3 regions of the Paenibacillus sp. p3-SID1389 genome follow, and region 1 is predicted to be linked to each of the others. Evidence: predicted binding sites of a transcription regulator. Region 1 holds the regulator's gene; each other region holds the start of a gene.
What was found. Region 1 encodes Rex, which represses fermentation and respiration genes when NADH is low (regulators of the CRP and FNR family bind a similar motif). Its sites were predicted from a motif close to TTGTGAAATATTTCACAA; they were not measured.
Positions count from the first base shown of each region.

Region 2: M3G15_RS11210 (cytochrome ubiquinol oxidase subunit I) is a predicted target of Rex. The motif match lies at 2,723-2,740, and genes of this name have one in related genera.
Region 3: M3G15_RS15995 (DUF438 domain-containing protein) is a predicted target of Rex. The motif match lies at 2,748-2,765, and genes of this name have one in related genera.

Region 1 is NZ_JALXVO010000019.1:20,881-31,745, forward strand. It holds gene dinG (ATP-dependent DNA helicase DinG) at 1-1,688, shown strand, start outside; gene M3G15_RS10135 (redox-sensing transcriptional repressor Rex) at 1,729-2,373, shown strand; gene M3G15_RS10140 (amidohydrolase) at 2,370-3,668, shown strand; gene M3G15_RS10145 (cell wall elongation regulator TseB-like domain-containing protein) at 3,729-4,214, shown strand; gene M3G15_RS10150 (hypothetical protein) at 4,469-5,002, shown strand; gene M3G15_RS10155 (AAA family ATPase) at 4,995-6,497, shown strand; gene M3G15_RS10160 (3-hydroxyacyl-CoA dehydrogenase family protein) at 6,635-7,507, shown strand; gene M3G15_RS10165 (acetate/propionate family kinase) at 7,504-8,709, shown strand; gene asnS (asparagine--tRNA ligase) at 8,772-10,067, shown strand; gene M3G15_RS10175 (DnaD domain-containing protein) at 10,094-10,786, shown strand; gene M3G15_RS10180 (DUF423 domain-containing protein) at 10,846-10,865, opposite strand, start outside.
Region 2 is NZ_JALXVO010000022.1:28,398-39,262, forward strand. It holds gene M3G15_RS11195 (ABC transporter ATP-binding protein) at 1-603, shown strand, start outside; gene M3G15_RS11200 (hypothetical protein) at 607-2,277, shown strand; gene M3G15_RS11205 (nitrous oxide-stimulated promoter family protein) at 2,264-2,644, shown strand; gene M3G15_RS11210 (cytochrome ubiquinol oxidase subunit I) at 2,827-4,236, shown strand; gene cydB (cytochrome d ubiquinol oxidase subunit II) at 4,223-5,239, shown strand; gene cydD (thiol reductant ABC exporter subunit CydD) at 5,239-6,975, shown strand; gene cydC (thiol reductant ABC exporter subunit CydC) at 6,972-8,780, shown strand; gene gltC (glutamate biosynthesis transcriptional regulator GltC) at 9,537-10,436, shown strand; gene M3G15_RS11235 (DUF1641 domain-containing protein) at 10,656-10,865, shown strand, end outside.
Region 3 is NZ_JALXVO010000042.1:34-10,898, forward strand. It holds gene M3G15_RS15990 (ROK family glucokinase) at 40-990, opposite strand; gene M3G15_RS15995 (DUF438 domain-containing protein) at 1,366-2,637, opposite strand; gene M3G15_RS16000 (response regulator transcription factor) at 2,836-3,516, shown strand; gene M3G15_RS16005 (sensor histidine kinase) at 3,513-4,910, shown strand; gene M3G15_RS16010 (ABC transporter ATP-binding protein) at 5,035-5,949, shown strand; gene M3G15_RS16015 (ABC transporter permease) at 5,946-6,662, shown strand; gene M3G15_RS16020 (ABC transporter permease) at 6,664-7,404, shown strand; gene M3G15_RS16025 (carbohydrate ABC transporter permease) at 7,567-8,421, opposite strand; gene M3G15_RS16030 (carbohydrate ABC transporter permease) at 8,425-9,396, opposite strand; gene M3G15_RS16035 (ABC transporter substrate-binding protein) at 9,467-10,865, opposite strand, start outside.

The DNA.
Region 1 (10,865 bases):
GCGGCGATGACGAAGAGCTGAATCTCGGCAATCGCGGCGGTGATTTATGGGAGACGGTGGCCAGTGAGTCGGAATCCTGCTTAGGCCGATCCTGTCCTTGGTTCCGCAAATGCTTCTATCATCGCGCAAAACACGAAGCCGGTGTCGCGGACGTGGTCATTACGAACCACTCTAAGCTGTTTACGGACATCCAGGCGGGGCATCAGCTGCTGCCGGGTTACGAGCGGCTGGTTATCGATGAAGCGCATCATTTAGAGGATGTGGCCGGCAAGCATTTGGGGATTCATATGAAGTATTTTACGGTCGTGCATACGCTGACCCGGTTATTTAAAGACAGCAAGACGGGGCAGCTGGCCAACCTTCGCAGCTCGCTTGAAGCGTCGGGCGCGGAGAAAGCCTCAGAATGGTGCTCAGTCATCGACGGAATCTATCCAACGCTGGTGGACGTGAAGGAGAGCTGGGACAAGCTCAGCGAGCTGCTGTTCAGCTTGATGCCTGACCGCAGCGACGCCGCCCCTGGCGATCCCGGGCAATTCGTGTACCGGCTGTTGCCGAATCGAAAACCAAAGGATTGGGAGACGCTGACCGCGCTCGAAAATCAAATTTACGTAGGTCTTGGCGACGTGCTTCGGAAAGGGGAGCGCCTCCTGTCCGAAATCCGAGAAGAGCAGGACGATTATGCAGCGGAGAGCCTGATCACCGATATCAGCGGCTTGTTTAAAGATTTAGCCGGGGAACGGGAAGCGCTGCGCTTCTTCATGAAGTTGGAGAGCGAGGACACCGTCTATTGGATGGAGGCGAACGGGAACTTCCGTAGCCGGTCGCTCCAGATGTATGCGGTGCCGATTGACGTCAGCGCTCAATTGAAGCAATTTTTCTTCGACCGGAAGAAGAGTGTCGTTATGACGTCCGCGACTTTATCGGTGGATAAATCGTTCCAATATATGATCGAGCAGCTTGGCTTGACTGAGGCGGCGGAAGAGGATCGGTTGATCACAGCGATGCTGCCCTCGCCGTTTAACTACCGCGATCAGGCGTTGCTGGTGATCCCGCGCGATTTTCCAAGTGTGAAGGGCAGCGTGGGGGATGACCATTTCATTCATACGCTGGTGCAATCGCTGGCGGATGCCGCGGTGGCGACGCAAGGTCGCATGCTGGTGCTGTTTACATCCTATCGGATGCTCAGGCAGGTGTATGACCCGCTGAAGGAACTGCTCGCAGCGGAGGGAATCACGGTGATCGGGCAAGGGATGGACAGCGGCAGCCGCACCAAGCTGACCCGACGGTTCCAAGGGAACAGCGCATCGGTGCTGCTCGGGACAAGCAGCTTTTGGGAAGGGGTGGATATTCCTGGCGAGGCGCTGACCAGTTTAGCGATCGTACGCTTGCCGTTCCAGCCGCCAAACCACCCGCTGATGGAAGCGAAGAGCGAACGCCTGCAGCGGGAGAAGAAGAATCCATTCATGAAACTGTCCGTCCCGCAAGCGGTTATCCGCTTTAAGCAAGGATTCGGACGACTTGTCCGCTCGTCGCAGGACCGCGGCATCGTGATCGTTTATGATACCCGGATCCTGGAATCTTATTATGGAAAATATTTCTTATACTCTTTGCCCGGACCGAAGATGGAGCATATGCCATTAACTCAGATGGTTCCGCGCATCTCGGAATGGTTAAATCCCGAAGCCTAAGCCGCTTCATAGATCGCATTGAAGAATAGGGGGAACAAGCATGAAGTCAGATAAAATTTCGGACGCTGTCGTCCGCAGACTGCCGGTTTACCTGCGTTTCTTAAATGAACTCAGCCGACGGGAGGTGCCAACGGTGTCCTCCCAGGAGCTCGGACAGAAGCTGGATCTCAATCCGGCGCAAATCCGTAAGGATTTGGCTTATTTCGGCGATTTTGGCCGGAAGGGGATCGGCTACGATGTCGCTTATTTGATTGAAAAAATTCAACAAATTCTCAATCTGGACCAACAGATTAACGTCGCGCTGGTGGGTGCCGGGAATCTGGGGCAAGCCCTTTCGAATTATAATGCGTATTTGAAGGATAATATGAAGATTGTTGCGGTGTTCGACGCTTCACCGGCTAAGATCGGCAAGCAGATCAACAACATCACGATTCAGCCGATCGAAGAGCTGGCGGAAACCGTCCGGGCGAAAAATATCCGCATCGGCATCATCACCGTGCCGGATACGGAGGCGCAACGCGTAGCGGATGAGCTGGTTGCCGCCGGAATCGGTGCGATTCTGAACTTCGCGCCAACGATTCTGAAGGTTCCGCCGGAAGTTCGGATCCATGCGGCTGACTTCACTACTGATTTGCTGAGCTTGGCTTACTACTTGGAAGACGGAAAGGAAACAAGCAACGTATGAGTCGTAAATGGTTAATTAAGAACGGGACGTTTGCCGTCTTAAATGCGGACCGTCCTGTAATTCACGGATATATGCTCGTTGAGGGCGATACGATCAGCTATATTGGCGAAGAGCGCCCGGAAGGCGTGGAAGGCGCCGAAACGTTGGACGGCAAAGGGTTGTTGTTCCTGCCGGGCCTGATCAATACCCATGGCCATGCGGCGATGTCGCTGCTGCGCGGCTATGGGGATGATATGGTGCTGCAAACCTGGCTGCAGGAGAAAATGTGGCCGATGGAAGCCAAATTTACTGCGGCGGATGTGTATGCCGGTACGGCGTTATCTGTGTTGGAAATGCTCAAGGGCGGGACGACGACGTTCCTGGATATGTACGATCACATGGACGAAGTGGCCAAAGTCGTGGAGGAATCGGGTATTCGCGCCGTGTTGATGCGCGGGGCCATCGGGTTGTGCTCCCCGGAAGAGCAAGATCAGAAGCTCAAAGAAGCGATCGCGTTTGCTCAGAACTGGCACGGCAAGGCAGAAGGCCGCATCACCACGATGATGTCGCCGCATGCACCATACACCTGCCCGCCAGCCTTTATCGAGAAATTTGTGCAAGCTGCCCATGATCTCGATTTGCCGATGCACACGCATATGTCGGAGACGCGCGCCGAGGTAGAGCAGAACGTTAACGATTACGGCGTCCGCCCGGTAGAACATTTGCTGAAGCTGGGGATGTTCTCCCGCCCGACCCTGCTTGCCCACGCTGTGCATTTGACGGACGAGGAAATCGACATCTTGGCAGCGCACGGCGTTACCATCTCGCATAACCCAGGCAGTAACCTGAAGCTGGCCAGCGGGGTCGCCCGCGTACCGGAACTCCTGAAGAAGGGCGTAGTTGTATCGCTGGGTACTGACGGTCCGGCGAGCAATAATAACCTGGATATGCTGGAGGAGATTCGTTTGGCTGCGCTGATTCATAAAGGCGTATCCGGCGATCCAACGGCGGTTCCTGCGCTGGAAGCTCTGAAAATGGGGACGGAATACGGCGCGAAATCGGTCTTCTTGCAAAATACAGGCAAGCTGGCTGCTGGCATGAAGGCGGATATCATCGCCTTAAATACGGAGCAAGCCCATTTCCTGCCGAGAACGGATTATATCTCCCATACCGTTTATTCCGCTGGCGCCAAAGATGTAGAGCATGTCTGGGTCAACGGTAAGCAGGTAGTCAAGCACGGTGCTTGTCTGACACTGGATGAAGAACGCATCCGCTACGAGGCGCAAGCGGCGTTTGAGGGACTGTTGGCACGATAATGAGCGGCGCGCGGTTTCCTGAAGGAGGCTGCTTGCTTAGGAAGGGAAAGGAAGAGTAGCTTGAGGAAGCGAACGAAATGGATCCTGCTGTCCCTCGTGATTCTGTTGATCGTGCTCCTGGGTCTCCACCGGTTTTATCTATACATTCATGAGGATACGTGGAAAGCCGAAAGAGCCGCTATCCAGCAGGCGAAGCAGGAGACGGATCTCGTCCGGGGCGACAAGGTTTGGAAGTCGGTATGGGATGAAGTTACCTGGGTCGTGCAAGGGGAGGATGCATCCGGCCGCCAAATGATGGTCTGGTTAAGGGAAGGACATGATCCAGAGGTACGCTTGCTGTCCGATGGCAAGTCCGAGAGCCAAATGCGTGAGATCATCAAACAATCGTTGCCGGGGATCCGGGTGGTTCGGCTGCTGCCAGGCATATACAATAACCAATTGGTGTGGCAGCTGTTCTATAAAGAGAAGGACCACCATTATTATCGGTTTTTCAGTTTCACGACCGGCGAAGCTTTGCCGGAAGTGTTCACCCTGCCGAACCGCTGACAGGGGGGCTATGGATCAATCATAAATAAACGGTTTCGTTGTTTAGGCGAAGAGCCTGAATCGCGGAACCGTTTTATTTTTTGGCTTGAGAAAAAGTAGCATTTCGGGGTAGAACTACTAGCGTTCATTTTTAAATATCTTCACACTTTTCTTCGAAATTTGATATACGATGTGATATACTCATATTTGTAGTTTTGATATACGGGAATATATATCACAGAGTTGATAGTTTATATAGATAAGGGGGGCATCACGTGAAACTGCGTATTGGACCAATTGCTGCAAGCATTGCTATTTCCGCCCTTGTATTATTTGGTGGATGGTTCCTATATCGGCAGTGGGCGATTGAGCGTCCGCTGGAGAATATTGTGAAGAGTGTAGATGGAGTAAATCATGTCGATATGAACGTGAAAGCGGACGAGCTGGAGCTTAAGCTGAATTTAAAGCCGGGGACGGATCTTGGTGCTCTGGTGCGTCAAATTGAGAAGAACGGGGAGAAGCAAATCGGTAGCCGAACTTTGAAGCTGGATATCGAGGATCATTCTTCGCCGGAACTTGACCAGCTGTGGGAAAACGCCATGTTTACCGTTGCTCAGGCTATGGAAAATAAGCAATATACACAAATTACAGCTGCATTGAAACAGATGGAGCAAGAAAACAGCAAGCTGAAAGCTACGGCAGAGATGGATGAGAAGAACGTGTATATCACCTTAACGGACGGACAATACAGCAAATTTATCATTTTGCCTCGTTCGCCGGAACGGATGGGGGTATGGCCAAATGCGTAAATGGATGATTGAAGCCGCGCTTGGCTTTATTCTCGTACTGATCGTGTTTCTGGCAGTGATCGGCGTTAACGTGATTCCGCTCGTTACGGCCATCGTGTTGTTCGGCGCAGTATTTACAATGCTCAAACTACGTGGCGGCATCACGATTGGAGCTGCCCAGGAACGGAAACGCAAAAAGCGCGGGCCGGCGAAGCTAACCTTCGAGCAGATCGGCGGTCAGGAGAGCGCCAAGCAGGAGCTTCGCGAAGCGCTGGACTTCATGGTGCGCCATGAGGAAATCAGCAAGTTTGGTATCCGGCCGATCAAAGGGATTTTGCTGACCGGGCCTCCCGGAACCGGGAAAACATTGCTGGCCAAAGCGGCGGCGCATTATACGAACGCGGTGTTTGTGGCCGCTTCCGGCAGTGAATTCGTTGAAATGTATGTCGGCGTGGGGGCAAGCCGGATTCGTGATCTGTTTAAGGAAGCCAGAACCCGCGCGGTTAAGGAAAACAAAGAAAACGCGATTATTTTCATTGATGAAATCGAAGTGATCGGCGGTAAGCGGGAAGGCGGACAGCAGCGTGAATACGATCAAACGCTCAACCAGTTGCTAACGGAAATGGACGGCATCTATACGTCCGACACGCCGCGGATCTTGCTGATCGCGGCGACCAACCGCAAGGAGATGCTGGACAGCGCGTTGCTGCGGCCGGGCCGTTTTGACCGGCATATCCAGGTTGATTTGCCAGACAAGAAGGGACGCCGTCATATCCTCGAACTGCATGCAGCCAACAAACCGCTGCGGGAGGACGTTGATTTGGACAAAATCGCCGAAGAATCGTTTGGCTTCTCCGGTGCTCAACTGGAAAGTGTGATGAATGAAGCGGCGATCTATGCGATGCGGGATGGCGTGGATCAAATCACTCAGGAACATTTGTCGGTTGCAATCGATAAAGTGCTGATGGGTGAGCAGACCGACCGGCAGGCCGCCGAGGAGGAGAAGCGCCGCGTGGCCATCCACGAATTGGGCCATGCGATTGCCGCGGAGGTTGTTGCCCCAGGCAGCGTCAGTCAGGTTGCATTAAGCCCGCGCGGAAGAGCGCTGGGGTATGTCCGGCACAATCCGCAGGACGAGAAGTACTTGTACACCAAATCGTATTTGGAAGGTCAAATTATGATCGCCTTGGCCGGGGCAGCCGCAGAAGAAATTTACTACGGCGGGCGCAGCACCGGGTCAAGCAACGATTTCGAGCAGGCGTTAAAGATCGTGCATACGATGATGACGTCGGGGCTGACCGAGCTTGGAATCGTGAATATGGACATGGTGACGACCGAGGTGCTGATGAACGAAAATACGCGAATTTTGGAGGATCTTGCCGCCAGAACAAAGCGGTTGCTCGAACAGCATTCAGCAGTTTTCGACAAATCCTTAGAGATATTGTTAAAAGAAGAACGTCTCTCCGGCGAGCAATTTCGTTGTCAATTTCGTGACAGCGCCCATTTACCGGCATAATTCATGATGCCGGTTATTTTTTTTTACTTTTTCTTCGTGCTAAGATATTATTATATGTTGGGTGTTAAAAGATGTATGTTTCGACATCTGGAAAACCATATTATGTACAGATGATGAAAGGATGGAGCGAGAGGACCATGAATTACAAACGAATTGGTGTCATCGGCGGCGGCACAATGGGTCAAGGCATCAGTGAAATGCTGGCTGCTAAAGGGCTGGACGTGTTGCTCGTGGAGGAGACAGCCGATAAATTGGATCATGCATATAACATGATCGAGACGAGTTTGGAGAAACAGCTCGAGAAATGGGCGATCACAAAAGCGGAGAAGAAATTGATCTTATCCCGTATTCATAAAGTTACACACTTTGCCGAACTCGGTACCTGCGATATGGTGATCGAGACCATTTCGGAAGATTTGAATGCCAAAAAAGAGGTATTCAAGCAACTGGACCAAGTTTGTCCAAGCAACATTATTTTAGCAAGTAATACATCCACGCTGAGTTTGACCGAGATTGCCGGCGGAACGAAATATCCGGAGCGCGTCATCGGCATGCACTTTATTTATCCTGTTGCCAAAATCAATCTGGTGGAAATCATCCGCGGTCTGAAAACTTCGGATACGACGTTTGAAGAGACGAAGCGGTTCGTTGAAGAGGTCGTGGAGAAACGCGGCATCATGGTATACGAATCTCCGGGCTTTGTAACATCCCGGATTATTTGCGTTATGATCAATGAAGCGCTGCATGTACTGGGCGAAGGCGTTGCTTCCGCAGAAGAAATCGATGAAGCGATGCGCATGGGTTACCAATTCCAATACGGTCCGCTGGAAATGGCCGACCGCTTTGGTCTGGATTCGGTGCTGGCCGCTTTGGAACGGATGTTCCGCGAATTTGGTGAACTGAAATACCGTCCTTCCTTCGTGCTCAAGAAAATGGTCCGCGCCGGCAATTTGGGTGTTAAAACGGGCGAAGGCTTCTTTAAATACGATAAGGACGGTGATCGGCTGTGAAAGTGCTAGTTATTAATGCAGGAAGCTCCTCTTTGAAATATCAGCTGTACGATATGACGAATGAGTCCGTTTTGGCCAAAGGCCTGGTCGAACGGATTGGCATGGATTCCTCGATCCTGACCCACAAACCAACGGGTAAAGAAGAAGTGACGGAGGTCAGTGAAATTCTGGAGCATACGACGGCGATCCGTAAAGTGCTTGAGAAATTGACCGACAAAGAGCATGGCGTTCTGTCCTCGGTTGATGAGATTCAAGCGGTAGGTCACCGCGTCGTGCATGGCGGCGAAGCGTTTAAAGGTTCTGCCCTCGTTACGCCGGAAGTTAAAGCTGAAATCCGCCGCTTGTTTGATCTGGCGCCGCTTCATAACCCGCCGGCGATCATGGGGATCAATGCGTCTGAGGCGAATATGCCAGGCGTTCCAAACGTAGTGGCCTTTGATACGGCCTTCCATCAAACGATGGAAGAGAAGGTGTACTTGTACCCGATTCCGAAGGTATTGTACAAGAAGCATCGCATCCGCCGTTATGGCGCGCACGGCACTTCGCACCAATATGTCAGCCGTGTGGCAGCGGAATTTTTGAACCGTCCGATCGAAGAGCTGAAGATCATCACCTGCCACATCGGGAATGGAGCCAGCTTGACTGCGGTTAAAGGCGGAGTATCGGTGGATACCTCCATGGGTCTGACGCCTTTGGAAGGCTTGATGATGGGTACGCGCAGCGGTGACTTGGATCCAACGGTCGTTACCTTTGTGATGAATAAGGAAGAGCTGTCCATCAGCGAAGTGAACTCGATGCTGAACAAGCATAGCGGTCTGCTCGCCATCTCCGGCAGCAGCAGCGACATGCGGGACATTACAGACGGCTGGGAAGCCGGCAAACCCAATGAAACGCTGGCCTTTGAAATGTACGAATATCGCCTGCGCAAATACATCGGTGCGTATGCTGCGGCAATGAACGGGGTTGACGTCATCGTCTTTACGGCCGGCGTCGGCGAAAACTCGGCAATCGTCCGCGAGAAAACCTGTGAAAACCTCAGCTATTTGGGCGTTGAGCTGGACAAAGAACTGAACAAGGTTCGTTCCGGGGAACCACGCCGGATCTCGACTCCGAACTCCAAGGTTGAGGTTTTGGTCATCCCGACCAACGAAGAGCTGATGATTGCTCGCGATACGCTGCGGATCGTGCAGGAATCGAAGTAAAATACGGCGAATTTAAACCTATGGGTTTTAAATATCGTTATCGTTAGAGGAGAGATATAAGCATGGCGGTCAAAACTGTGATTCGTCAAGTGAATGAGCATGTCGGGGAACAGGTCGTCATCGGCAGCTGGCTCAATAACAAACGCTCCAGCGGTAAAATTCAATTTTTGCAGCTTCGGGATGGCACGGGTTACATCCAAGCCGTTGTTGTAAAGAACGAAGTGTCCGAGGAAACTTGGAACAAGGCGAAGAGCTTGACCCAGGAATCCTCGATGTACGTAACGGGTGTGATTCGTGAGGAGCCGCGAAGCAAGTCCGGTTATGAAATGACGGTTTCCGACATTGAAATCATCCAATTGACCGAAAACTATCCGATTACGCCTAAAGAACACGGGGTCGATTTCTTGATGGACCATCGTCATCTGTGGCTTCGTTCCTCGAAGCAGCGGGCGATTATGGTCATTCGGGCTGAAATTATTCGCGCCGTGCAAGAGTTTTTCGATCAAAACGGGTTTACTTTGGTGGATCCGCCAATCCTCACGCCAACTTCAGCGGAAGGAACCACGAACCTGTTCCATACGAAATATTTTGACGAAGACGCCTATCTGACGCAAAGCGGCCAGCTCTACATGGAAGCTGCTGCGATGGCGTTAGGGAAAGTGTACTCCTTCGGACCGACGTTCCGTGCTGAGAAATCCAAGACGCGCCGCCATTTAATCGAGTTCTGGATGATCGAGCCGGAAATGGCCTTCACGGATCATGAGGAAAGCTTGAAGATTCAGGAGAACTTCATCACTCATGTGGTGCAATCGGTATTGAAAAACTGCCGGGCTGAGCTGGAAGCGGTAGGCCGCGACGTGTCCAAGCTGGAAGCAATCCAAGCGCCGTTCCCGCGGATCACGTATGACGAAGCGATCGAATACCTGCATTCGCAAGGCTTTGATATTCCTTGGGGTGAGGATTTCGGGGCGCCGCATGAAACGGCGATTGCCGAACGTTACGACAAGCCGGTATTTATCACCCATTATCCGGCGGGAATCAAGGCGTTCTATATGAAGCCGGATCCGAATCGTCCGGAGGTCGTGCTGTGCGCCGATATGATTGCTCCGGAAGGCTATGGGGAAATTATCGGCGGCTCGCAACGGATCGACGATCCGGTTCTGATGGAGGAACGCTTCAAGGAGCATAACCTGTCGCCGGAAACGTACCAATGGTACCTGGACCTGCGTAAATACGGCTCGGTGCCGCATTCCGGCTTCGGCCTCGGATTGGAGCGGACCGTTGCTTGGATCTGCGGTCTGGATCACGTACGTGAGACGATTCCGTTCCCGCGGATGCTGTACCGGTTGTATCCATAAGGCAACTAGTGAAAGGTGAGCTTGCTATGGCCATGAAAGAAGGCAACAACGCTTGGGCGAAGGGAATGGCTTTTGGGATGGAGGCGGGGATGGTGAACGTCCCTTACCCGCTGCTCGCCCATTACCGGAAGCTCCGTTTAAGCGATACGGAAGCGATGTTGCTGATCCAGCTACTGGCTTTCCAGCAAATCGAGCGTAACGATTTCCCGTCGATTGAACAGCTGGAATCACGGATGGACATGGCACCCGGAACGCTTGCCCCGGTCATTCGCGGTTTATTGAAGGAAGGCTGGATCAGCATCGACGAGACGGTTGATGAAGCAACCGGCATCCATTCGGAGCATTATAATTTGCACGGAATGTACGAGCGGTTGGGCGAGTGGCTGGCTGCGCAGCAACCGGCCGCGTCCGGCCACAAGCCGGTAAAATCCGATCCTGAAGTTCGTGAGGAGCCGGAACGGAATCTATTTGTCATCTTCGAAAAAGAATTTGCCCGTCCGCTTTCGCCGATGGAATGCGAGACGATTTCCAGCTGGGTGGACCAGGACCGTTATCCGGAAGAACTGATCCGTTTGGCGCTGAAGGAAGCGGTATTCGCCGGAAAGGTCCATTTCCGGTACATTGACCGGATATTGCTGGAATGGAGCCGCAACCGCGTGCGTACAGCGGAGGACGTCAAAGCTTATACGCAACGCTTCCGCGGAGGGTTGCGATCATAGGGCGAAGTAATAGAGTGCCTTCTCCAAGAGGAGAGGGCACTCTTTTTTGTGGGGATCTTTTAGCCCTGAATCACAGCGA
Region 2 (10,865 bases), on a different contig from region 1:
GGCGAGGTCCGGGTATTTGGCCAAAATCCCGGTGACGGCGACGTTAGCTACAAGAAGCGTATCGGATACGTCCCGGAAATCGCCGAGCTTTACGATACGTTGACGGCATGTGAATACTTGACCTTCATTGGCGAGCTGTACGGCTTATCCGCCGATGACGCAGAGATGAAATCCCGGCGAATGATGACGGAATTTGGCCTCGGTGACGTTTTTAACTCCCGAATTTCGACGTTCTCTAAGGGCATGAAGCAAAAGGTGCTGCTGATTTCCAGCCTGCTGCATAATCCGGACGTGCTGTTCCTGGACGAGCCGCTGAGCGGGCTTGACGCCAACAGTGTCATGGTCGTTAAAGAAGTGCTTGCTCTCTTGGCGTCGCAAGGCAAGGCGATTTTTTACTCCTCTCATATCATGGACGTGGTCGAGAAGATCAGCAGCCGGATCGTCCTGCTGGACGGAGGACGCATTGTGGCCGACGGCAGCTTTGACGAGTTAAAGGCCCAGAACCATGAAGGTTCGCTGGAACAGATCTTCAACCAGTTGACCGGATTTAATGAGCATCAGGATATTGCCAGCCGGCTTGTATCGATCGTGCAAGAGGTGTAGCGGATGGAAGAAATGAAGAGCTTGCTAGTGTTGGACCGGTTCCGTGGTGCATTCGAGAAGATGGGCGTGGATTATTCGGTGATGCGCCGAATCGTTCAGGTAAAGCTGGCGATGGATGCGAGAAGGAAGCCTACGCTGGCCAAAAGTTCAAATCAGAAGCGGAAACAGGATACCGCGGAGAGCAACCAGTTTCTGCGCTCGCTGTGGTTGTACGTCCTGTTTGGCGGATTTAGCTCGATGTTCGTGCTGATGGGGGACAATCTGCTGTTTCAGATGAGCATCTTGTTCGGCATTATGATGTTTATGGTCATGACTTCGATGATCTCCGATTTCTCCTCGGTGCTGCTGGATATTCGGGATCGGAGCATTTTGGCGACGAAGCCGATCAACCGCCGCACGCTCACGATGGCGAAGACGGTACATATTTTTATTTATTTGTTCTTTTTGACCGGAGCCATCGCGGTGATTCCGCTGGCGGTCGGATTATTCCGGCAAGGGATCGGGTTCTTTGCTCTGATGCTGCTGGAGCTGATCCTGATGGATCTGTTGATCGTGGTGTTAACCGCGCTGTTGTATTTGGTCGTGCTGCGGTTTTTTGACGGTGAGAAGCTGAAGGATATGATCAATTACGTGCAAATCGGGATGACAATCACGATTGCGGTAGGTTATCAGGTGTTGGTCCGGCTGTTCGACTTCACGGAGATGGACATCGTCTTCAAGCCGGCGTGGTGGCAGTACCTGGTGCCGCCGGTATGGGTGGGCGCTTCCTTCCAAACGCTGCTTCACCCGGGAGAAGGTATGACGTATGCCGGTCTGGCGGTGCTGTCCGTCGTTGTTCCGCTGGCCGCGTTCCTGCTGTACCTGAAGCTGATGCCGGCGTTGGAGCGGAACCTGCAGAAGCTGGCAGAACCCAGCGCGAAGAGCGGGCAGCGGTCGGGGAAGATGCTGCGCCGAATCTCCGATTGGCTATGCTCCACGCCGCAGGAGAGCGCCTTCTTCCGTTTCACCTGGTCGATGCTGGGAACGGAGCGTGAGTTTAAGCTGAAGGTGTACCCTTCCCTGGGCTTCTCTATCGTGTTTCCTTTCATCTTCTTATTCTCGAACGGACTCGATCAGGGCTTGGAAGGGATCTCCGGTTCCCGTTCGTATTTGTTCATTTATTTTAGCGGGATTATGCTGCCAACGCTCATCATGATGCTGCGTTACTCCTCCCGATATAAAGCGGCTTGGATCTACCGGACCGCCCCGATCACCAGCGAAGCGTCTATTTACAAAGGGGCCTTGCTGGCGAGCTTGGTTCGGCTTATGCTGCCTTTGTATGTGGTGGAGGCGGCGATTTTTGCCGTGCTGTTCGGAGCGTCCATTATCCCTGACTTGATTGTGGCAGGACTCGCGATGTTTGCTTACGCGATTCTTTGTTTCCTATGCATGCGCAAGGGACTACCTTTCTCTGAACCCTTTGAAGCGGCGGGGCAGCAAAACCAATCCTTTGTTTTCATGGGGTTGATGCTGCTGCTCGGCGGATTTGGCTTGCTGCATTGGCTTGCAACGTCGCTTCCGTTTGGGGTTGTGGCCTACGGGCTGCTGATGATCGCAGGGACATGGCTGGGATGGAGACTGGCTTTTCGGACGCAGGGAACGAAGAAGGTGGCAAGACCGGATGGCAATGACTAAGAACAACGGGCCGCGAATTCGCCGGGAAAAGAATACTGTGACCCGAATGATCGCCTTATATTGTCGTAAGGAACATGGCGACAGGGAGCGGACCCACAGGCGCGCAGCGGTTCATCATCCTGCGACAGTGTTGTTATGCGACGAGTGCGCCGAGCTTCACCGATATGCTGAGCAGCGGCTTGACCGCTGCCGGTTTGGTGAAGGCAAGACCACGTGCCTGGCGTGCCCTGTGCATTGTTATGCGCCGGTCCAGCGGGAGCGGATTCGCCGGGTGATGGCTTTTGCCGGACCGCGGATGCTGTGGCGGCACCCGGTGTTAACCCTGATGCACCTCCTCGATGGCGTGAAGAAGGGCCATTCACAGTAATGTCATAAATTGTACGACCCTCAAAAAACGTTGATCTGATGCGGGTTTCAGGCCATGTTCGGAATTGTGACATTTCTCATGTGATTTCTGTCACAAAATTATTACTTTTTCCCCGTTCGTTTTCATGGATCAGTGATAGAATTCACATTAGATAATAATTATTTGAAAGTAGGGGAAAAGAAATGCTGGATCCGATTGTGCTTGCTCGCCTTCAGTTTGCGGTGACAACGATTTTCCATTTCTTCTTCGTACCCTTGTCCATCGGCCTGGTGGTGCTGATCGCCATCATGGAAACGATGTACGTCGTGAAGGGCAAAGAAGAATACAAACGGATGGCCAAGTTTTGGGGGAAACTGTTCCTTATCAACTTTGCGGTAGGGGTCGTGACGGGGATTCTCCAAGAATTCCAGTTCGGGATGAACTGGTCGGATTACTCTCGCTTTGTTGGCGACGTATTTGGTGCGCCGCTGGCGGTGGAGGCGCTGTTTGCCTTCTTTATGGAATCAACATTTATTGGGCTGTGGATCTTCGGTTGGGATCGTTTGTCCAAAAAAGTGCACCTGTTGTGTATTTGGCTAGTTGCTTTAGGGACGACCGTCTCGGCGTTCTGGATTTTGGCCGCGAACTCGTTTATGCAACGTCCGGTTGGTTTCGAGATCAACAACGGCCGCGCAGAAATGAACGACTTCTTCGCTTTGATCAGCAACGGGCAATTGTGGGTGGAATTCCCGCATACCGTGTTGGGCGCTTTTGCCACAGGAGCTTTCTTGATCGCTGGGGTCAGCGCTTATAAATTGATGAAACGTCAAGATGTGGCGTTCTTCAAAAAATCGTTTACGATCGGCATTATCGTGGCCTTGATCGCTTCGTTCGCCACGGCGTTGTTTGGTCACCAACAAGCGCAGTACCTGGTGAAGACGCAGCCGATGAAAATGGCGGCTTCCGAAGGGCTGTGGGGCAAGTCGGGTGACCCTGCGCCTTGGACGCTATATGCCCATATTGATTCGGACGATGGGAAGAACAATTTTGAGATCAAAATTCCTTACCTGCTGAGCTTCCTGTCTTACAGTAAGTTCTCCGGTGAGGTTAAAGGCATGCACGAGCTGCAGGCCGAATATGAACAAACTTATGGTCCTGGCGACTACATTCCTCCGGTACGGACGACCTTCTGGAGCTTCCGGATCATGATTCTCGCCGGCTGTTTGATGATCGTGCTTGGGATGTACGGAACGTATTTGGCATGGCGCAAAAAGCTTGAGAACCCCAAAAACAACTGGTTCTACCGTGTCATGTTGTGGTCGATTTCGCTGCCGTTTATTGCGAACACCTCCGGCTGGATTATGACGGAGATCGGGCGTCAGCCATGGACGGTATTTGGCTTGATGCAGACCGCGGATAGCGTATCGCCAAGCGTCACCGGCGGACAAATTCTGTTCTCCCTGATTGCCTTCACGCTCATTTATGGGGCGCTTGGCGCGGTGATGGCTTACTTGTTCGTGAAAGTGATCAAGAAAGGACCCAATGAGATCGCCATCACCAGCCGTGATCAGGTCGGGGATCCATTTGGTAAGGAGGGATATCATGTCTCTTAATGAGCTTTGGTTTGTCCTTGTCGCGGTGTTGTTTGTGGGGTTCTTCTTCTTGGAAGGCTTCGACTTCGGGGTGGGAATGAGCACCAAGTTTTTGGCCAAGAATGATATGGAACGCCGGGTTCTGATCAACTCGATTGGCCCGTTCTGGGATGCGAACGAAGTTTGGCTGCTGACCGCCGGTGGCGCGATGTTCGCCGCTTTTCCGAACTGGTACGCCACGTTGTTCAGCGGCTACTATACACCGCTTGTCGTTTTGCTTCTCGCCTTGATTGCGCGGGGCGTTGCCTTTGAGTTTCGCGGCAAGGTGGACAGCGGCAAATGGAAAGGCACCTGGGACTGGGCGATCTTCCTCGGCAGCCTGTTGCCTCCGTTCCTGCTGGGCGTTGTGTTCTCCGGCCTGCTGAAGGGCTTGCCGATTGGCGAAGACATGGAAATGAAGGCCGGACTGTTTGATATGGTGAACCTGTACACGTTGATCGGCGGGATCACGGTTGTGATGCTGTGCCTCGTTCACGGGCTGCTGTTTGCCTCCTTGCGGACGACCGGCAGCTTGCAAGAACGTGCCCGTAAGCTGGCTCACAAGCTGCTTATTCCGCTGGCCGCCCTGTTCGTGATCTTTGGCGTGCTGACGTACTTCGAAACCGACGTATTTGAAGTGCGCGGCTTGCTGATCAGCCTGGTGGCTGTACTGGGCGTCGTTGCTTTTGTCCTGGCAGGCTGGTTTATTCGTAAGCAAAAAGACGGCTGGGCGTTTGGCATGACCGGTGCGATGATCGCTTTGTCGATTGCTGCGGTATTTGTGGGGCTATTCCCACGGGTGATGGTCAGCTCGATTAGCGATGCGTTCTCCTTAACGATCGATACCGCTTCTTCCGGCCACTACTCGCTGAAAGTCATGACGATCGTCGCATGCAGCTTATTGCCATTCGTGTTAGGCTATCAAATATGGAGCTATTTCGTATTCCATAAACGCGTACACGAGAAGGAGCATTTAGAATATTAATGGGACGCGGATTAATGAAAATCGCGGGGATCAAGCAGGTCATGATGATCATGGCCTTGCTGACCCTCGTTCAGAGCTTTGCAATCATCTGGCAGGCCAAATGGTTGGCGGAGGTGATCTCCGCCCTGTTTGCCGGGGCCAAGCTGCAGGAACAAGCCGGCGGGGCCGGCTTGTTCCTGCTTGCTTTTATCGTCCGTCAGGGCTGCGGCATGATGCAGCAGAAAATAGCGTATGCTTTTGCCGAAGAGACGGGACGAAGCTTGCGGGAGCGGGTGCTGGAGAAGTTGTTTCAGCTGGGGCCGCGTTTTGCCGGGACCGCGGGAACCGGGAATTTGGTGACGTTGGTGCTTGAAGGGGTGACCAAGTATCGCAATTACCTGGAATTGTTCCTGCCGCGCATGCTGGCCACGGGAATCACCCCGATCTTGATTTTGGCTTATGTGTATAAGCTCGATCTGGCTTCCGGGATCATCCTGACGATTACGATGCCGATTCTGATCGCCTTTATGATCCTGATCGGGCTGGCGGCGCGCAAGCAGACTGAGCGGCAGTTGAAATCGTACCGGACGTTGTCGAACCATTTCGTGGATTCGCTGCGCGGGCTGGAGACGCTCAAGTTCTTGGGACGCAGCAAATCGCATGTCACGTCGATCGAACGGGTCAGCGACGCTTACCGGTCAGCGACGATGAAGACGTTGCGGGTTGCCTTCCTGTCCTCGTTTGCTTTGGACTTCTTTACGATGTTATCCGTTGCTTCGGTGGCGGTCAGCTTGGGGCTTCGATTGGTGAATGGCGAGATGGTGCTGTTGCCGGCCTTGACCGTGCTGATTCTGGCGCCGGAGTACTTCCTGCCCGTTCGGATGGTTGGCGCTGACTTCCATGCCACCCAGGACGGGAAGGCGGCAGGCGAAGCGATGAACGAGATCATCGCCACTGCGGATGAGGAGGCGGCGAAGGCGGCACCGGTTCCGGCCGGTATGAACTGGACGTGGGCACCGGAAAGCACGTTAAGCCTGCGCGGGGTTGGCGTCGTTCACGAGGAGGAAGCTAGGCCTTCCTTGGCTGAAGTGAACTTGACGCTGGGCGGCATGGGCAAAATCGGCATCATCGGCGAAAGCGGGGCCGGCAAATCGACATTGATCGATGTGCTTGGCGGTTTTCTGCGGCCAACTTCGGGCCGGTTGGTGCTGAACGGCACCGAACTGGGGGATTTGAGTGCGCAGGGCTGGCGGGAGCAAATCACCTACATCCCGCAGAAACCGTATATTTTCAGTGGGAGCTTGGAGGAAAATATCCGCTTTAATGCGCCGGAAGCCACGCGGGAAGAGGTGGAGCGCGCGGTGAAGGCAGCCGGTCTGGACGGGCTCGTGCGCAGCTTGCCGGGCGGGCTAAACGAGCGGATTGGCGGCGGTGGTCGTCCATTGAGCGGTGGTCAGGAGCAGTGTGTGGCGCTGGCCCGGGCTTTGCTTAGTAAGCGGCCGGTGATTTTGCTCGATGAACCGACGGCGCATTTGGACATCGAGACGGAATATGAGCTGAAGAACACGATGCTGCCTCTGTTTGAAGGGAAGCTGGTGATTTTGGCGACCCATCGGCTGCACTGGATGCGCGAAATGGATCGGATCGTTGTCATGGAGCAGGGCCGAGTGGCTGAGGCAGGGACGCATGCCGAGCTGATGGCCAAGCGCGGAGCTTATTATCGGTTAGCGGCGGCGCAGCGGGAGGAGATCAAATGAAGCAGGAGTCCTGGGTTCGGCCTTATTTTCAATTGTATAGCGGCCGGTTTGCGTTATATCTGATTCTGGGCGTGTTAACGCTGGTTTCCGCCGGGATGTTGATGTTCACTTCCGGTTTCTTGATCTCGAAATCGGCGTTGCAGCCCTATAATATCTTGCTTGTGTATGTACCGATCGTTGGCGTTCGCACGTTTGGGATCGGGCGGGCGGTGATTCATTATGTCGAACGGTTGGTTGGACATGACACAGTGCTGCGGATTTTGGCGAAAATGCGCGTGCGGCTCTATCGCGTGCTGGAACCGCAGGCTTTGTTCATCCGCTCCCGATTCCGGACGGGCGATATTCTTGGCGCCCTTGCCGATGATATTGAGCAGCTGCAGAACGTGTATATCCGCACCGTCTTTCCGAGCGTAGTGGCGTTGATCCTCTATGCGGCCGTGATCGTGGCCATGGGCGTGTTCGACGTGACGTTTTCACTGCTGTTAGCTGCGTATATCCTTGTGCTCGTCGTCGTGCTCCCGTACATTTCGCTGCGGTTGACGAAGCGGACGAACGAGGAGGTCAAGCAAGAACGGAACGGGCTGTACCAGAAGCTGACCGATGCCGTCATGGGGATCGGCGATTGGGTGATCAGCGGCCGTTCGGCGGAGTTCCTTGCTTCCTATGCGGAGGATGAGGTCGCGGTGGCGCGCAAGGACCGCAAGCTGCGGGCTTGGGCCCGCTGGCGCAGCTTTATCGGCCACTTCGTCGTGGGCCTCGTCGTCGTATCGATGGTGTATTGGGCCGGCGGCGAAGCGGCGGCCGGTCGGATCGATGCCACGCTGATTGCGGCGTTTGTGCTGATCGTGTTCCCGCTGTCGGACGCGTTCTTGCCGGTGTCCGAAGCGGTGGAGCGCACGCCGCAATACCGCGTGTCGCTGGACCGGCTCGCCCGGATCTCGGGCGGCGACAGCGCCAGCGCGAGCCCAGCGGCGGCGGGTGGCCCGCGTCCAGGCGCAGCGGGTGGGCCGATCCGCCCCGGCGTGACCGGGGGCGGCGGCGCTGGGCTGGCTGTGGCGGGCGGAGTTTCCCGCACCGCCGAGGTGCGGCTGCGCGGCGTCCGCTTCGCCTACGCCGCGGAAGACGCCGATTCCGTGGACGGCGTCTCGCTGGACATCCCGCAGGGCAAGCGGGTGATGGTGATCGGCCGCAGCGGCGCCGGGAAGTCGACGCTGCTGAAGCTGATCCAGGGGGCGCTTGCCCCAAGCGCAGGCACGGTCGAAATTAACGACATCCCAGCCGCCGCCTACGGCGAGCGGATGCCGGAAGTCATCTCCGTGCTGAATCAAAGCCCCCACTTGTTCGACACCACGGTGGCGAACAACATCCGGCTCGGCCGGCCTACGGCTACGGACGAGGAGATCGCGCGGGCCGCGCAGGCGGCGCAGCTCGGCCCGTTGATTGCGGCGCTGCCGCAGGGGCTGGACACGCCGATGCGTGAGACCGGCCAGCGGTTCTCCGGCGGCGAACGGCAGCGCGTCGCCCTGGCGCGGATCCTCCTGCAGGATACGCCTGTGCTCATCCTCGATGAGCCAACCGTCGGCCTCGATCCGCGCACGGAACGCGAGCTGCTGGCGACGATCTTCTGCTCGACGCAGGGCAAGTCGCTCATCTGGGTGACGCACCACCTTGTTGGTGCCGAAAAGATGGACGAGATCGTGTTCATGGAGCACGGACGGATCGTGATGCGCGGCAGCCATGCGGAGCTGCTAGCCCGTGAACCGCGGTACCGCAATTTGTACCGGCTGGATTGTCCGGAGGAGTAAGACACATACTAAAAATAAGGCGGCGATGCAAGGGAAACCGGCATCGCCGTTTTTTAGATTTAAGAAAAGTATAGCAAGATGTCCGAACTGCAAAAGTACATTTGATTTCCGCCAAATTCCGGCCGATGAGCCCTTTGAGCTGCAAAAGTGCAGTTGATTTCGGCTAATTTTGCCCTGGAACCACGAAATCGTTGAAATGAACTGCACTTTTACATCCCATTCGCCTTTTTTCGGTCAAAATGGGTGAAATGAACTGTACTTTTACATTTGGAGGGTCGTTTAGAGGGCGTTTGCGCTTCACTTCAGTCGCCTGCATCCTTGGTTGGAACGTCTGAGGTGTTTGGGGAGTTTTTGTAGTCTGGATTGGGGCGTCGTGGTGTCTCGCATGGGTCGTTTTGGTGTCTTTACTTAGGTTGTTTGTCACCACACTTTATTCGTCTGCAGCTCATGCGGCCCTACCTTGCTCATCAGCGGCTTCGCTTTACTGTCAGCGCCTCACTTTGCGTAACTGCAACTTCACTTTGCCCGTCTGTCGCCCCGCTTGGCTCATCAGCCCCCGTTTCGGGCACCACTATAACCACTATAGGAAGGGACTAGTTATATTACTCAATAAATAGCCTTTTCTGCTTCCGTTTTCACAAGGGAGCCGATATAATGGTTCTTAATATATTTACATGAGGTGTAAGCTATAAGAGTTTGGGTTTGGTCAATCCCAATCGGGTATAGCCTGAAAAATGCAGCTAACGGGGTGAGGGGATGGAGCTCAGACAAATCCAATACTTTATCGAGGCGGCCAAGCTGGAGCATGTGACGGAAGCGTCGTATGCGCTGCATGTGTCGCAGTCGGCGGTCAGTCGGCAAATCTTTAAGCTGGAGGCAGAGCTAGGCGTCGATCTGTTTGTCCATGAAGGCCGGAAGGTGAAGCTGACACCCATCGGCCGGCAGTTCCTGCAGCATATGGAGCAAATGATGAAGGTCCTTGAGCAGGCGCGACAGGAAATTAACGAGTATCTGGATCCGGAGCGCGGGACGGTCCGCATCGGTTTCCCGAGCAGTCTGGCGGCCAACCTGGTGCCGACGGTGGTGTCGGCGTTTCGGCGCCGGTATCCGGAGGTGCATTTTCAACTGCAGCATGGGTCGTATCGGGAGCTGCTGGACTGGGTCGGCGGCGGCTTGATGAATCTGGCCATGATTGGTCCGGTGCCCCAAGGGGAACCCCAAGTCACAGGGGAAATGTTATTCCGCGAAAAGTTCAAGGTGCTGTTGCCTGCCGGACATCGCTTGGCTGACCGTGAATCCGTGGGGCTGGACGAACTGCGGGAGGATGTATTCGTATTATTCCCGAAAGGCTTTGTTCTGCGGGAAATCGTGGTGGACGCCTGCGACAAAATCGGATTTCAACCAAAGGTGTCGTTTGAAGGGGATGATCTGGACGCGATTAAGGGGCTGGTGTCCGCCGGGCTGGGGTTGACGTTGCTTCCGGAGATTGCGCTCGGCGAGCATATTCCTTCCACGATCGTGTCGCTGCCGATGATGGAGCCTCAGGTCACCCGGGACGTTGGGGTGATCATTCCGGCGAATCGCGAGCTCGCGCCGACGGAAAAGCTGTTTTATGATTTTTTGAAAGAGAACCTGCCGTTGTCATGCGGAAATTAGGATTCATCGAAAAATGATATCGATAAGGGCCGTGAATTTTGTCACTTGCACGGTCCTTTTTTCTTGAAAATGTGTTACAATTTATTCGGATTGTTTAGGTTTAAGATGTGCAAATTTTCACTAACTTAAAATGGGTTATAGGCATCCAAAGGAGGAACACTATGCTTGAACAGAAGTTCGGCTAGCGAATCCTCAGATTATCGCAAAGGAGAATCGAATATGTCAGAGACAGTTACAGAAACAAAAACGGAGCAATCCGTAGCTGGTACCGCAAGTGGGCAGCAGGAGCTCCTGGAGCAGCTCTTGAAGCCGGAGGTGCAGCAATCGCTGACCGCTCTGGTTGAGCAGCTTCCCAAATTAAATGAGCTCGTTGGAGTTTTGACGAAAACGTATGATTTTGCCAAAGCGGTGGCGACGGATGAAATTCTG
Region 3 (10,865 bases), on a different contig from region 1:
CCCAGCTAGCTGCAAGCAGTTCCGCTTAGCACCTTTTCGTTAGGAACGGAGGAAGAGACCAGCGGCGCCGACCATCCCCGCATCATTCCCCAAGGTAGCCGGAACGATTTGCATGCCTCGTTGCACCGGCTCCGGCGTCAATTTGGCGAATACGCTGCGAACTTCGTTAAACAGAATGTCACCGGCTTTGGACACGCCGCCGCCGATGATAAACATCTCCGGATTCAGAACAACAGCGACAGCCGCCATCGATTTGCCCAGATAGAAAGCTGCCCGGTTCACGATGCGAATCGCCGCCTCATCACCAGCTTTAGCCGCATCAAAGACGTCCTTAGCCATAATGTTCTCCACATGAGCCAGCGAGGTCCGGTCACCGCGCGCTACGGCGTCTTTCGCCATGCGAATAATCCCTGTTGCCGAAGAGACGGTTTCCAGGCAGCCCATTTGGCCGCAGCCGCAGCCGATGGCTTCCAGATCCGGAACCACAGACATATGTCCAAGCTCGCCGGCCATTCCGGAGAAGCCTTGATAAATCTTCCCGTTAATAATGATCCCGCCGCCAACGCCGGTTCCCAGCGTGTAGCATACGCAGTTGTCGATGCCTTTTCCTGCGCCGCCCCAAGCTTCGCCGAGTGCAGCCACATTGGCATCGTTGTCTATTTTGATTGGCTTGCCCAATCGCTCCTCCAAAATGTCGCGAATCGGCAAATCCTTCAAACCTACATTCGGCGCCAAAATGATGATCCCTTCGCGGACATTCGTAAACCCGGCGACCCCGGCGCCTACCCCGGCCACCTGTTCCCAGGCAAACGGCGATTCTTCCACGACACGCCGGACGTACTTCTCGATATTCGCGACGACCGTATCCGCGCCCTTATCGACTTCGGTCGGCCCTTCATACGTATGAAGAAGCTGCCCTTCTTCATTGCAAATGCCGACTTTGACTGCCGTACCGCCCAAGTCAACGCCAATGTAGATTTTTTCAGACATGTTCACAAGCCACCTTTTTCTTAAATAATATATAGATCATTTACGTGCCTATACGTGCAAAAAGGCCATTCTCGATCCATCGCCGCTTTAGTCCGCGCCATGACTGAAAACGCCTTCGCAAGTAGTTTTCTCCTACGTACCAACTATAAGCGAACCCATCGGTTCGGTCAAGAGAAGGGAAGAAACGGCAATCCCAATACCGATAAGGGATTTTGCGTAAATGACACAGATCACAGACAAGCGTATACGAACCTAATTTCCCTTGTTCCCCCTTCCTTCTCCCCCGCTACTGCAACTAAAAAAACCGGCATTCGCTAGTGCAAACGCCGGATGTAAACCCAATGAGGCAAGATAAACATGATAAAGCCATCCCTGCTAGGACAAAATACGTTTTTGTCCTTGCAGTTCGCGGATGGGGGCGATGTTCTGCGTGAACTCCAGCGTCCCCAGATAACGTCCATCCTCGCTGCGTACAGCGAAATAGCGGATGTACACAAATTTGTCCTTCACCGGAATCCAGAAGTCCTCGACATCCTTCCGCCCCGCCTTAAAATCCTCCAACAGCTGGTTGACGACATGAACGCTTTGCGGCGGGTGGCAATTTTGTACGGTCCGGCCGATGACGGCCTTCGTCCGGGCAAAGATCCGTTCCTTGCCGTGGGAGAAATATCGGACGACATCGTTCTCGTCGATAAACGTCAGGTCCACCGGAAGATGGTTCATCACCGCCTCCAGCTGCTCCATCGAGAGAACGCCGGTCTCGAATTTGATGTAGCCTTGCGGAACCCCCGCTTCCGTGCCTGCCTGTGCGGTCCCTTTCACTTCTTCGCCCGAGGGCTGCAGCGGCACGCGCTCCGGAATCCATTCACGCTCCGGTGCGGTCAAGCAGAAGCCGATCTGGTCGCTTTCCCGGGCAATGCTCACCCATTCGTCTTCCGTTAACTTTTCAAGGGCCATCGGGAGCAAAATATTTTCTTCCTTAAAAATCATCTCGTTGACTTCCTTAATAATCCGTTCCAGATCCATCACCATCGTCTCCGGATCCGCGCTGCCGTCCGCCAGCTTGCCCTTCGTTTCCTTGATCATCATGCGGATGCCGTCGTCCACGCCCCACATCACCTTGGTTGGGCCGTAGATGCCGTACTTCTCCAGATACGGGAACAGCAGGTTTTCCTTGCGGCTGTAGTGCTTGTCGAGGTCCATCAGCAGGTTTAAATCCTCCAGCAGCTTGAATACGATCTCGCTGCCGGGATCCTTCCGGTACTTGTCCAGGTGAAGCTGCAGCTTGAAGTTCACCAGCCGTTCGATCTCGCGATTTTCCAGCTTAAAGGTATGAACCGGGTGACCCGGCTGCTCCTCCGGCTTGGACGAACGGTGAATGTCCTCGATCGAGCCCTTGAAAATCGCCGTATGCACCGAGCACAGCCGCTGAACCTCCTCGACCGGAATGCCCTCCTCTTCCATCAACGCATGCTCCATCGCGGAAATTTCCGCGACCGTCACGTCACCGACAGCCTCTTCGAACCGTGCCTTTACTTCATCCACGCTCTTCCCCTGATGCAGCTCCTTGATAATCTCCTTTAACAGCTGCTGGCGGCGGCTTTGTTCCGGTGCGCCATACTCCCGATTATTGATCAGTTCGCTCATCGCCCAACCCCTCCTTATTGAATTTCAGCCGAATTTCTGTTTCGATATGTCCCGATGACTTCATTGATAACCATTCTCAATAACAAGGTAGCACAGGGAAAATGTCTGACTTGTGATTTCAATCACAAATAATTCATCGATCCTTCCGTTTCTTTTTGCTCCGTCTTTTGCCAAAATAGAATCAGGAGGAATGCCATTATGCCTATTACGCATTTGCTATATATTGAAGACGATCCCGAAATCGGTGAATGGGTCAGCTCCAACCTGGAAGCGCGCGGGTACGCGGTCACTTGGCTGAAGCACGGGGATCAGGCCGTGGAGAAAGCCGCCGATTGCCGTCTCGTGATCCTTGACGTGATGCTTCCAGGGCTGGACGGCTTCACGATTGGGGGGCGGTTAAAGCAGAAGTATCCGGAGCTGCCGGTATTGATGCTGTCGGCCCGAACTTCGATTGACGACAAGCTGCAGGGACTGAAGTTCGCCGACGACTATTTAACGAAGCCGTTCCATCCGGACGAGCTGGCCGCCCGGATTGAGGTGCTGCTCCGCCGCAGCGGGGGGATCGCCGACCCAGCGCCGCTGCGTATTAAACATTTACTTGTGTATGAGAAAGAAAACCGGATCATCAATCAGGATACCAACGAGGAAATCGTGCTGACCGGCAAGCAGTTTCATATTTTCTCCTATCTGCTGCGCCATCTTAGTCAAATCCTGACTAAGGAGCAGATCTACGAAGCCGTATGGAACGAGCCCTACCTCGACGGGGACAAAACCTTGATGGTCCATATCCGCCACCTGCGTGAGAAGCTGGAACGGGATCCCGCAAATCCTGAAGTGATCGAGACCATCCGCGGGATTGGTTATCGGGTGAGAGCATGAGACTTCGTCCGGTGCGCAAGTTCCGTAAATCCCTGTTGACGAGATACGTCTTGATCTTGGGGATCGCCTTCGTGTTTATCCCTGTCCTGATTCCAGTCAGCTTTATTGCAGCCTGGGGGGTGAATGTCCTCCTAAACCCTGGCCATTATGTGCACGAGAGCCGTCCTTACGGTACCGGACAGGAGATTGAGACCGCTTGGCATCAAGCTGCTGCTGAGTTGAAGGGAGCTCAAGCCGATGCCATCGATGCGAAGCTCAGAGAGATGAAGCTGCTGTATCCTGATGCCGCGCTGTATTGGGTCGACACGGCTGGCCAAACCCGCCTGCAGCTGCCGGAGCAAGAGTCGGTGCCCCAGCAGTGGTCCTTGGAGGATACTATCGCCTTCATGAAGCAACGTGTGGACGCCGACCCTTTTACGGTTGTCGCTTTTATTGGCGGGGACGAACAAGCCAAGCAAGGCTTCATGGTGTTGGAGCTTCCGCGTAAATTTATGGTGATTCAAAAAGGGGAACAGCTTAGTGACATTCGTTTTTACGGGGTGTTTCTAGCGATTCTGCTGGGGGCGTTCGTCCTGCTCTCCTATCTGTTCTTTAGCGATATCCGCAAGCGGCTGCTGCGCCTGGAAGCCGGCATGACCCGCCCGGGTCCCGACGGGCTGCCGTCTCCCATCGAAGAAGGACGCCCGGACGAAATTGGCCGATTGGAGCTTGCTTTTAACCATATGGTGTTCGCACTGAAGGACAGCCGCCAGCGGGAGCGCGAGGAAGAGGAGCTGCGCAAGAGCCTGATCAGCCACCTATCCCATGACCTGCGGACGCCGTTAACCGTGCTGGGCAGCCATCTGTATTCGCTCCGTCAGGAACCCCTATCCGAACAGGGACGACAGTCCCTGGCTTTGATGGAGACGAAAATCAGCGATTTATCCGGACTGATGGATCATCTATTATCGTATAACCTGCTCTCCAGCGGACGGTATGCCATGTCTTTGGAGCGGCTGGATATCCTGCGGATCGTGCGGGAAAGCGCGGCCGCCTGGTACCCCGTCTGGGAGAAGAACGGGATTACGGCCGATATTGAGCTGCCGGAGCAGCCGATCTACTGGAACGTTGACGCCCAAGGGTTCCGCCGCGTACTCGATAACTTGTTCCAGAACCTGGTCCGCCATGCTGGATCGGGCCGTTATGCCGGGATTGCGGTAGAGCAATACGAAGGCACCACGGCTCTCACGATCAGCGACCACGGCCCTGGAATGGAGTCGGTTTCCGCTAGCGGAGGCGCGGGGCTTGGCCTGCAAATCGTCGACCTGCTGCTGCGGGAAATGGGTCTCGCACGGGCCACCGTATCGAGCGAAGCTGGAACGAAAGTTTATATTTATCCAATGGCGCTATTGTAATTGAGATGAGGCGAGGGACTGTTTACAGTCCCTTTTTTCATGCCCCAAAATTAAACGAATCTTAAACTTCTCCTGTCTTTGCCTTTAACCTCCGGGCGATATGATCATGACGAGGTGATAATTCGTGAATGAAATGATCATTCAAACGGAAGGTTTAACGAAAACATACCGCGGCCGCTACGCAGTGGACCACTTAAACCTGGAGATCGCGAAGGGGGACATCTACGGGTTCCTCGGACCTAATGGTGCAGGGAAGACGACGACGATCCGCATGCTGCTGGGCTTAATCCAGCCGACTTCGGGTACGATTCGCATCTTCGGCCGCGAGCTGCACCGCGATAAGCTGGCAATCCTGCGCCGTATCGGCTCGCTGGTCGAATCCCCGTCTTATTACGGACATTTGAGCGCCATCGACAACTTAGAGGCCATCCGCCGCATCTTGCAGGTGCCGAAATCGCGCATCGACGAGGTGCTGGACATCGTCTCGCTGACCAGCGACGCACGCCGGCCGGTGAAGGGCTTCTCCCTCGGGATGAAGCAGCGTCTGGGCATCGCCGCGTCGTTGCTCGGCAACCCCGAACTGCTCATCCTGGACGAACCAACCAACGGGCTGGACCCGTCCGGGATCCACGAGATCCGCGAATTAATTAAGAGCATGCCGAAGCGTTACGGCATCACCGTGCTCGTATCCAGCCACCTGCTCGGGGAGATGGAGTTGATGGCCAGCAAAGTGGGCATTATCCGCGAAGGCCGGATGGTGTTCCAGGATACGATCGACAATCTGCGGCTCCGCGCAGCTCACGATATGGAGCTCGTTGTTTCGGAGCCGGATGAAGCGCTTTGGATTGCCCGTGATCTGGGCGCCATCGGCAAGCTGCAAAGCGGAGTTCTCTCGTTCCCAGGGATGGCTGACGCCCAGGTCGCCCGCCTGGTCAAACAGCTGGTGGAAAACGGACATGCCATTTATCGCGTCGAGCAGAAGAAGAAATCGCTGGAGGACATCTTTATGCAGGTAATCGGGGAGGGGGCCGCGGTATGATGTTACGCTCCCTCTCGGCCGACTTCCTGAAGATCCGGCGCAAAGGCATCTGGTTCCTGATCTTTCTTGCTCCGCTCGGGTTGGTCGCCATGCAGGCGCTCAATTACGGGCTGCGCTTCGACTGGATGATCAAGCAATATGCCGATGACCCGTGGGGAGGCCTGCTGCAGAACATTTCCTTCTTCGTGCCGATGGCCATATATCTGGGATGCACCCTAGTAAGCTCACTAGTGGCGAACGTCGAGCATCAGCTTAGTTCCTGGAAGCAACTGCTGGCGCTGCCGATCTCACGGACCGCCGTGTATTGTGCTAAATTTCTGTTGTGCTTCCTGCTGCTGTCCGTTTCCTGCGTATTGCTTTCGGTCGCGACCGTAATTCTTGGTATAGCTCTCGGTTTTGAGGCCGGGTCCATCCCTTACGTGGATTTGGCGCGCCTTGGATTTTATCCGTTTTTTGCCGCGTTGCCGCTGCTGGCCCTCCAGCTCTGGCTTTCGCTCACCTATCGGAACCAGTCGTTGCCGGTATCCCTTGGCGTCACGATTTCGATCCTTTCGCCGTTTACATTGAACCTGTCCGAGTGGTTTCCGCTGAACTGGCCGGTGTTCGGGTTCGAAGGCCCGCACCGCGAATGGTTTGTCGCAGCCGGGCTTGCCTGCGGCGCAGGAATCCTGCTGACCGGACTTGTTCATTTCAACCGAAAGGACGTGGATTAATATGAAGACGTTCCTGAACGTCTTGGCCGCAGAACGGCTAAAAATGGCGCGCTCGCGCCTCTGGCTCATCCTGCTGGTCAGCCCGGCCCTGTCTGCCTTGATCGGCGCCTTGGTCAATCTGCCGAAAGGAGCCAATGCGGAAGTCTGGCCGCTCCTGATCAGCGCCATGTCGATGCTGCACGCGCTATTGTTTCTGCCGATCATGTCCGGCTTATTTCCGTCGTTCCTCTGCCGTTACGAGCACACCGGCGGCGGTTGGAAGCAGCTGTTGGTGCTTCCCGTCTCACGGAGCGCCGTTTATCTGGCCAAGTTCACTGTCGTTGCCGTCTTGTTGGCGGCATCCCAGCTGCTCTTTCTAGCCGCGCTGCTGATTGTAGACCAAGTCCAAGGGATCGCTGGCCCCTTGCCATGGGGGATGATCGCAACGAGCCTCATCGGAGGCTGGATTGCCTGTATGCCGCTGGTTGCCTTACAGCTGGGCGTCTCCCTGGTGTGGTCCAGTTTTGCAGCTCCGCTTGCGGTGAACGTATCGCTGACGATTCCGAACCTGCTGATCATCAATTCGGCCAAGATCGGCCCTTTCTATCCTTGGGCACAGCCGCTGCTGGCCATGATGCCGCGCGGACAAGCGAACTACGGTGCCTTTAATCTGCCGTACGAGAGCCTGTTCATCACGGTCCTCGGCATCTTCCTGTTGTTCCTGATCGCCGGCATGCTGTACTTCCGCCGCAAAGCGGTCTAATACAATCGCCCCGCAGCCGTTCTGCCCCTGTAAATGACGAAAGGCCTGTAGATGAGCTGGATGAGCATGTTGCCCATCCTAACCCTCTACAGGCCTTCTTATTTTATGGGGAGGTTATTCATCATTCATTTGGCTTTCAAGCAAGGCAAGTGAAATGCCCGATTATTCTTTGACGCCGCCCAACGCTACGCCGGCAATAATATACCGGGACAGCAAGAAGTAGACGATAAACAGAGGCAACGCCGTCAAAGCCAGACCCATGTAAATTGAACCGAATTCCGTCTTGTAAATATCGCCGCGCAGCAAGCTGACCATAATCGGCATCGTATATTTACTCTTATCTGTCAACAAAATGAGCGGCATAAACAGGTTATTCCAGTTCGCGACAAAGGCAAAAATCGCTTGCGTCGCAATCGCCGGCATCATCAGCGGCAGAATGATCCGGTTAAACGTCTTAAATTCGCCGGAGCCGTCGACACGCGCCGCTTCAACAATCTCAAGCGAGAGAGTACCCAGCAGGTACTGGCGCATGAAGAACACAACCGCTGGAGCCGCGATGGCTGGCAAAATCAAAGGCAACAGGTTGTTGGTCCAATGAATTTTGTACATAAATTGATAGAAACCAATCGAGCTGGCTTGAGCCGGAATCAGCATCACCGCCATAATAAAGGTAAAGAACGGCTGCCGCAACTTCCAGTTATAAGCGACCAGACCATAGGCCGTCAGGGACGAGAAATAAACCGTCAACAAGGTAGCCGATCCCGAGATAATAAACGAGTTTATGAACCCTCGAACCGGATCAAAGCTCTTGTCCAGCAGCACCTTCAGGTTGCTCATCATATGAGTGGATGGAAGCAACGAGAGGCCCGCTTGAATTTCCGCCGTCGAACGCGTAGCGTTCACGAACATGATCCAGAATGGAAGGATACTGAGGAGTGCCAGCAAAATACATACGACATATACAATCGTCCGATTAATTCGGAGGGCGACCGCACTGCCTTCTTTAATTTTTTCCATGGCTTACACCTCCCCTTTCATTGCTGCACGCTCTGCTTTTCTTTGTTCTTTGATCGCTTTATTTAATTTCGCCGCATCCCGGTCACGCATCAGATAGAACAGGATGGCGGACAACACGGCAGCAATAACGAACAGAATCATACTTGCGGCTGCCGCACGGTTATACATATAACTTCCTTTAAACGCTTGCCCGTAGATAAACATCGAGGTGGTCAGCGTTGCGTCGTCCGGTCCGCCTTGAAGGAACAGCTGCGGAATATCGAACATCGTCAGACCGCCGATCATCGACGTAATTAATGTATATAACATGATGGTGCGCAGACTTGGCAGTGTAATCTTGAAGAAGGTCTGCCAGCCGTTGGCTCCGTCAATCGCAGCGGACTCGAAGATCGACGGATTGATCCCCATTACACCTGCAATCAAAATAATCATGGTGTTCCCGTACCACATCCAGAATTGAATGAAGGAAACGATCCCACGTGCGGTCGTCTTATCCTGCAGGAAGAAGATCGGAGCATCGGACCAACCAAGCAGCTGGAACAAGCTGTTCACCGGCCCCATCGGATATGCAAACAGAGAGCTAAAAAGCACTGCAATCGTACTTGCAGTGATAATATTCGGCATATAGAGCAGGATCTTAAACGCGCCCTGGCCTTTAATGTTCAGACGTTTATTCGTAAACCAGGCCGTCAGCAACAGCGCAAGACCTATCTGCGGAATAAAGTTAACGATCCAGAGGATAAACGTATTCGCGAGAGATTTCTTGAAAGAAGCATTTTCTAGAATCAGATCTTTAAAGTTCTGAAACGGATTATCGAGAATTTCCAATGGTTTGGGGATGATCCCCTGTAAATTAGTGAAGCCGATAACGGCGGTATATAGAATCGGATACAGTGAAAAAACCAAAAAAGCCAACACAAATGGCAACGTAAAATAGTAACCGTATCTCGAATAATTGACACCTTTGCGGCGCATGCTTTCACCTCTTTCATGGATATGAAGGGGCGGGTTATACTCCCCGCCCCTTCGCATCTACTGCGTATTCTTATTCGCTGTCGATGCCAAGTTGGTCTTTCACTTGTTGTTTGAAGGTTTTGATCGCATCGTCACGGGATTTGTTACCTGCCGTGTATTCACGAACTTGATCGCGCCACAGTTTGTTGATCGTTTCGTCGTATTGCGTCAAGTTCTTACCGGAAGCATTTTCGTTCGCTGGAACGAAGATGTCAAACATGTTTTGACCGCCCAGCATTGCAACTTCACCGTTCGATTTCGCCATCACCACGGAGGAAGCTACGCTATCCTTCGTACCTGCTTCGCCCTCTTTCATCGTACCGTTTGCCCAATAGTATTGGAGGCCGGTTTCGGAGGTATCCAGCGTTACCCAGTGAATGAAATCAGCAACCGCTTTCTTCTTCGCTTCGTCTTTCGTTACGTCTTTGTTAGCCAAGAGCCAAGTACCGCCCCAGAAGAACCCTGTTGGAGATTCAGTTACAGCCCAATCACCGTTTGTATCTTTAACTTGACCGTTCATGACATAGTTGATCAACCAAGCCGGACCAAAGAACCCGAAGATCGGTTGAGCGCCGGAGCCAGACATGTCAGCATACCAAGCTTCCGTCCAGTCTTGCGTATCGTTGTGGTAACCGTTGTCTTTCAACTTCTTGGAGAGATCCAAGAACTCTTCACGCTTCGGATCGATGTAAAGTTTGCCGTCAACAATCCAGCCTTTGTCCGAGCTGTTTTCGATCGCGTGCCAGATATCACCGTCACCGGATACGATACCATAGCCTTTAGCTTTCAGCTTCGCAGCTGCATCGAAGAACTTATCCCAACCAGGACCAACTTCATTTTTGATAGCAGCTGGGTCATCTGTCCCGAATACGTCTTTCGCAATCGAACGACGATAGATGAAAGCGCCGCCAGTTGCTTGGTAGCCAAGAGCTTTCAGCTCGCCATCTTTACTACCGATATCTACGGAGTATTGAGCGATGCCAGCATCTTTAACCATTTGGTCAGTCAAGCCCAGGTCAGCGTAGTTCGCTGCATACCCGGAAGCGTCGCCTTGCGTATATTTCAGAACGAACGCTGCTTCAGCAGCATAAATGTCCGGGGCGTCTTTGCCGCCGCCAGCCAAAGCTTGGTCAAGCGCAGGTTGGTAAGCGCCATCCGTTGTAGCGATAACCGTTGTTTTGAATTCAACATTAGCGTCTGGATGCGTTTCCAAATATTTTGTAGTCATATTTGGAATTTCATCCGTGAAGCTCCACAGATTGATGGTAACCTTTTCGCCGCTGGAACCTTTACCTGCGGAAGAATTCGTTTCCGTAGGTGTTGTATTGTTCGAGGACGACTCATTCTTGGAATTGCCGCCGCAAGCCGTGAGAGCTGTTGTCATCACCAGCAAGGCGGAGATCCCGATCAACAGGTGTTTCATACGTTTC